2 regions of the Staphylococcus haemolyticus genome follow, and region 2 is predicted to be linked to the other one. Evidence: predicted binding sites of a transcription regulator. Region 2 holds the regulator's gene; the other holds the start of a gene.

Region 1 (3,440 bases), 520 kb from region 2:
ATGGAAGTAGAGGAATTCGGGATAGAAGTATCTATTATTGAACCAGGTGGGATTAAAACAGATTGGGGTATCATCGCTGCAGATAAATTAGCTGATTCTGCAAAAGGCGGTGCCTATGAAGCTACTGCGATGAAAGTGGCTCAAAGTATGAAGAAGCAATATCATTCTAATTTGCTTTCAAATCCAATGGTAGTCACAAAAGCGATTTCAAAAGCCATAGATAGTAATAAACCTAAACCACGTTATCTAATAGGATTTGCAGCTAAACCTCTTGTGTTTTTACATGCTATATTGCCAACCAAAGTATTCGATAAAATGATGAAAGCTTCAAATTCAATTTAACGAATCGTAATATAATCATTCGACAAATTGTATACATAAGACACCTCGATAGTTCATTTAAGTGTGAAACTATGCTGAGGGTCTTATTTTTTATACTTTTTCAACATTTACAATGTATAAAGAATTGACACTTCTCATTGAAATGTTGATTGATATAATAAATGTAAGTATAATCTTTATTTAATAGAGTATGGAGGTAAGGTAAAATGGGTGTTCATCAATACTTTAAGAGACTTTCTGATTTAGAGAAATTAATTCGCTTACCAGGTAAATTTAAATATTTTGAACATAATGTTGCTGCTCACTCTTTTAAAGTTACTAAGATTGCACAATATTTAGCGACTGTAGAAGAACATCATGGTAATACTATTGATTGGAAAAGTTTATATGAAAAAGCACTAAATCATGATTTTGCAGAAGTGTTTACTGGTGATATTAAAACACCAGTGAAGTACGCTAAAACTGAATTGAAAATGTTGTTTTCTCAAGTTGAACAAGATATGGTGGACACGTTTATTAATGAAGAAATACCTGAACCTTATAAAGATATTTATCGAGAACGACTACAAGAGGGGAAAGATGATTCGTTAGAGGGTCAAATTTTATCCGTAGCCGACAAAATTGATTTATTGTATGAAACGTTCGGTGAAATACAGAAACGTAATCCCGAGGACTTATTCTTTGAAATTTATGAACACAGCTTGGAAACAATCATGCAATTTGATCACTTAAGTTCTGTTCAAGATTTCATAGAAAATGTCATACCTGAAATGCTAACTGAAAACTTCATTCCTCGAGCAGAATTGCGAGAAACTACTATGGCGATTTTAAATCGAAGAAGTAGGTGAGATAAATGATTTGGTACGCTTTAGCTGCATTTTTTCCATGTGTATTAGTCGTGTTGTTTAGTGTCATAACTCGAAGTAAATGGGTTGGTGTTATTGTGACATTAATTTTGATAGCTGCTTCAATTTACAAAGGGTTCTTTCACAATGAATGGATAATCTTTATCGATGTAGTATCCTTATTAGCTGGATATGTCATCATAGATAACCTTGAATTTCATAAGCATCAAGACTAAACATTATTAAACAGAACTTTTGAATGTTACTGTAAGTTGGTTTATAGTGTAAATGCACAATTTGTCCAAATGGAAGTGAAAATTTAAAGTGTATTTAAGAGCGGGCGTCATTAAATTATATATGAATAAATCACACGCATTAGTGGAATATAAAATAAGAATAAATGTTTTTGAAAATACAAACGTAAGCGAACAAACGTTTGTATTTTTATTTATATGTTTGATAAAATAGTCTTAAGTGAGCGTAGTTTACAAATAATAGAAAATTATAAAGTGAATGAATTTATGAATTTCACTTAATAAGGTCGTTTAAGCTATTTCAGTAGAATTTTTATTAAGAATAAAGATATAAATTTAAACAAATCATTGTTAAAGATTCGTACATCATTTATTTACACCATAGTTTTAAAAAATAGTTAAGAATGCTTAATTCGAGGAGGGCTTATCAGAATGGTGGAACATTACCCGTTTAAATTGAATTCTGAGTTTGATCCACAAGGGGACCAACCACAAGCAATAGAGAAAATAGTCAAAGGTGTTAAAGAAGGAAAGCGTCATCAAACGCTTTTAGGAGCCACTGGGACAGGTAAGACATTTACAATGAGTAATGTTATTAAAGAAGTGGGGAAACCAACGCTCATCATTGCACACAATAAAACATTAGCGGGACAACTTTATAGTGAGTTTAAGGATTTTTTTCCTGAAAATAGAGTAGAATACTTTGTTAGTTATTATGATTACTATCAACCAGAAGCCTATGTACCTTCTACAGACACGTTTATTGAGAAAGATGCCTCAATTAATGACGAAATTGACCAACTACGACATTCTGCCACAAGTGCATTATTTGAACGTGATGATGTCATTATCATAGCCAGTGTCAGCTGTATCTATGGTTTAGGTAATCCGGAAGAATATAAAGATTTAGTAGTAAGTGTTCGAGTTGGTATGGAAATGGATCGAAGTGAACTGCTTCGTAAACTCGTAGACGTACAATATTCTAGAAATGATATTGATTTCCAACGTGGTACATTTAGAGTACGTGGCGACGTGGTGGAAATTTTCCCAGCTTCACGTGAAGAAATGTGTATTCGTGTTGAATTTTTTGGCGATGAAATTGATCGAATTCGAGAAGTTAATTATTTAACGGGAGAAGTCATTCGCGAACGTGAACATTTCGCGATTTTCCCGGCGTCTCACTTCGTAACACGTGAAGAAAAAATGAAAGTTGCCATAGAACGTATTGAGAAGGAATTAGAAGAGAGATTAAAAGAATTAAAAGATGAGAATAAGCTATTAGAAGCACAACGTCTAGAGCAACGAACGAATTATGATTTAGAAATGATGAGAGAAATGGGATTCTGTTCGGGTATCGAGAACTATTCTGTACATCTAACGTTAAGACCTTTAGGTTCAACACCTTATACGTTACTAGATTATTTCGGTGATGACTGGTTAGTAATGATCGATGAGTCTCACGTTACATTGCCACAAATAAGAGGGATGTTTAATGGTGACCGTGCGCGTAAGCAAGTGCTAGTAGATCATGGTTTCCGATTACCTAGTGCGATGGATAACCGACCATTAAAATTTGAGGAGTTTGAACAAAAAACGAATCAATTGGTATATGTATCAGCTACACCAGGACCTTATGAGATTGAACATACCGATGAAATGATTGAACAAATTATCCGTCCTACTGGTCTTTTAGATCCTAAAATTGATGTTCGACCAACTAAAAATCAAATTGATGATTTACTTAGTGAAATTCAAGAACGTATTGATAGAGATGAACGTGTCTTAGTCACAACGTTAACTAAAAAAATGAGTGAAGACTTAACGACTTACATGAAAGAAGCGGGTATTAAAGTTAATTATTTACACTCAGAGATTAAAACGTTAGAACGTATTGAAATTATTCGTGACTTAAGAATGGGTACGTATGATGTAGTTGTGGGTATCAATCTATTAAGAGAGGGAATTGATATACCGGAAGTTTCATTAGTTGTTATTTTAG
Region 2 (3,440 bases):
GTTTTCTTTGGTGTTATTAGTTGTAGCTTTATTCATACCATTAAAGGAAAATCAAACACTAGTAAAATTACAGAATGACGTAAGAAGTAAAGTTCAGCAAGTTATGAATCAAGATTCGAGTTTAAAAAACAATACGCTCAAAACACCTACAGAACAGGACTTTGCTATTAATAATATTCAGATGAATATGTCTAAAGACAAAGTTGAAAATCAATTGGGGAAACCTAAAAGAGTAACATCTAATGAATATGGCGCTAAATGGTATACCTATTACAATAATGATTACGATAATTTCATAATGGTTAGCTATTTAGGAAATAAAGTCAATGCTTTATATAGTAATCAAAATGTCATTACATCTAAATCTAAGGTAAAATATAACACCCCTAAAAATGTTGTTGAGGATAGACTTGGTAAACCTTTAAAGGAAATTGTTAAAGGTAGATACCGTGTTGATATAAGTAGCGATGAGTATGATGTTTTCCATGAAGATAATATTTATACAACTGTTTTTTATGATAAACATAATGACAATGGTGTTACTGCATTACTTCAAGTTAGTGATGCCATGGAAAAAAGGTTGACTCAACATTACGGTGCGCCATCTTCAACATTAGAACAAAGCTTTGAATATCAAAATTATGATTTAGTTAATTCTGAGCGTAAACAGCATGGGTTGAATACACTTAGTTACTCAAAAGATGTCTCCAATACAGCAAGAAATCATAGTGAAGACATGGTAAAACAAAATTACTTTGATCATAACAATTTAGATGGTGAATCTCCTTTTGATCGATTAAAAGATGATGACATTGATTTCAATGTGGCAGGTGAAAATTTAGCGTATGGGCAACAAAATAGTATATTTGCTCATGAGGGGTTAATGAATTCACTTGGTCATAGAAAGAATATATTGAATACAAATTTCAGTACTCTAGGCGTAGGCGTTGATTTTAATGAAAAACGACAACCATATTGGACAGAAAATTATACGGGCTAAGTGTTTTAACGAGACTTATTAAGGGTATCTTTTTGTTGATAAGGAAGTTGATATTATGACAACTAAAGATGTTAATAAACTAGATATTCTAGATAAGGTTAAAGAAATTTTGAATAAAAAAGAAAATGAAAAGCAAAAGAACTAGCGAAGTTTACATTGTAGACTTTGCTAGTTCTTTTTATATAGAAATATATAAGAGAGAGGTTAACGTAAATTTTAGAAATTAAAACTACAGTTCTCTGTATAAACCAATAACTTTACCGATAACAGTAACGTTATCAAGATAAATAGGACTCATTGTACTATTTTCAGGTTGTAATCTATAACGTGTTTTTTCTTTATAGAAGCGTTTAACTGTTGCTTCATCATCTTCAGTCATCGCAACAATGATGTCTCCATTTTCAGCAATGGTTTGGCTTCTAACTATAACTTTATCTCCATCTAAAATACCTGCCTCAATCATACTTTCACCCACAACATTTAAAATAAAAATATCACTATTGTGAGTTGATGTTAAATGTTCTGGTAAAGGGAAATATTCCTCAATATTTTCAACTGCAGTAATCGGAATTCCGGCAGTAACTTTACCAATTACAGGAACATAAATTGTTTCCTCCATATTAACTGCATCGTTAGTTTGTTCGCTAACAATTTCAATGGCTCTCGGTTTCGTAGGGTCTCGTTTAATATATCCTTTTTCTTCCAGTCTAGATAAATGACCATGAACAGTTGAACTCGACGCTAACCCTACTGCTTCACCAATTTCTCGTACGCTTGGTGGATATCCTTTAGTTTGTACTACATGTTTAATATAATCGTATATTTCACTTTGACGTTTAGTTAATTCTCTCATATATAGGCACTCCCTAATTTTATTTAACTATATTATAGCACTGATTTTAATATTGAACAAACATTTGTTCGTTTTTATGTTGACTAAGAACAGATGTTCTGTTAAAGTATTTATACAAACAAATGTTCTAGAGGTGAAAGTAATGTTTAATAAATATAAAAATAAATTATTAACTAATATAGCTGTTGTATCAATATCTTGTGTTGTTTTTATAGTATTTTTCATGAATTTATATCATAACGCTCAAATGGAACGAACGTACGAAATAACTGACCATACTATTTCTAAAAAGGCAATTATTAAAGATGATAATAAGAACGTAAATACTACAAATGGGGAACAAAATAACTACAAAGTGTTCGCATTTGTAAGATGATTATAAATTTGAGGTCTGTCAAAGCTATTTAAATGTCAATAGCTTTTGTCCAGACCTCTTTTTTGTTATATTTTATGAAGTAAAAGAGAAAATATTAATGGGAATATAGAAAGAGTGATAGTTATGTCTAATGATAATTTAAATATAGATAGAATTAATGAGCTTGCTAAAAAGAAAAAGGAACAAGGTTTAACTGAAGCTGAAGCTAAAGAGCAATCGAAATTACGTAAGAAATACCTCGAAGCATTTAGAAAAGGGTTTAAACAACAAATTGAGAGTACAAAGGTGATAGATCCTGAAGGTAATGATGTAACACCTGAAAAATTAAAAAAGATACAAGAACAAAATAAAGATTAGTAAATATTAGATTATAGTTCGTTCAGTTTAAACGATTATCAATTTCAATATTTTTAAGTTATAATATACGAAAGATGATTAAAGTAGAAGGGAAGTATTAGAGATGTTTAACGAGAAAGATCAACTAGCGATTGATACGATTAGAGCTTTAAGTATTGATGCAATCGAAGAAGCTAATTCAGGTCACCCTGGATTACCTATGGGAGCAGCACCAATGGCTTATACTTTATGGACACGCCACTTAAATTTTAATCCTCAATCTAAAGACTATTTTAATAGAGACCGCTTCGTATTGTCGGCTGGACATGGCTCTGCGCTATTATACAGCTTGTTACATGTTTCAGGCAGTCTTGAATTAGAAGAATTAAAGCAATTTAGACAATGGGGTTCTAAAACACCTGGACACCCAGAATTTAGACATACTGATGGTGTTGAAGTTACTACTGGCCCACTTGGACAAGGCTTTGCTATGTCTGTAGGTATGGCTTTAGCTGAAGACCATTTAGCTGGTAAATTTAATAAAGATGATTTCAATATAGTTGACCACTATACTTATGTGCTAGCTTCTGATGGTGATTTAATGGAAGGTATTTCTCATGAAGCTGCTTCATTTGCTGGCCATAACCAATTAGATAAACTAATTGTTTTATATGATTCAAACGATATTTCATTAGATGGCGAATTAAATAAAGCCTTCTCTGAAGATGTTAAGAAACGATTTGAAAGTTACGGTTGGAATCACATATTAGTAAAAGATGGTAATGATTTAGACGCTATCGATAAAGCAATAACTAAAGCTAAATCTCAAAATGGTCCAACTATGATTGAAGTTAAAACAATTATCGGTTATGGTG

What was found. Region 2 encodes LexA, which represses DNA repair genes until DNA is damaged. Its sites were predicted from a motif close to CGAACATATGTTCG; they were not measured.
Region 1: a site for LexA is predicted at 1,613-1,626, ahead of uvrB (excinuclease ABC subunit UvrB). Genes of this name have one in related genera too.

What each region holds. Positions count from the first base shown of each region.
Region 1 is NZ_CP035291.1:2,041,780-2,045,219, reverse strand. Features, by position in the region: gene EQ029_RS09880 (oxidoreductase) at 1-342, shown strand, start outside; gene EQ029_RS09875 (YfbR-like 5'-deoxynucleotidase) at 549-1,190, shown strand; gene EQ029_RS09870 (CsbA family protein) at 1,196-1,423, shown strand; gene uvrB (excinuclease ABC subunit UvrB) at 1,874-3,440, shown strand, end outside.
Region 2 is NZ_CP035291.1:1,525,068-1,528,507, reverse strand. Features, by position in the region: gene EQ029_RS07340 (CAP domain-containing protein) at 1-1,000, shown strand, start outside; gene lexA (transcriptional repressor LexA) at 1,230-1,853, opposite strand; gene sosA (DNA damage-induced cell division inhibitor SosA) at 1,996-2,229, shown strand; gene EQ029_RS07325 (DUF896 domain-containing protein) at 2,353-2,586, shown strand; gene tkt (transketolase) at 2,690-3,440, shown strand, end outside.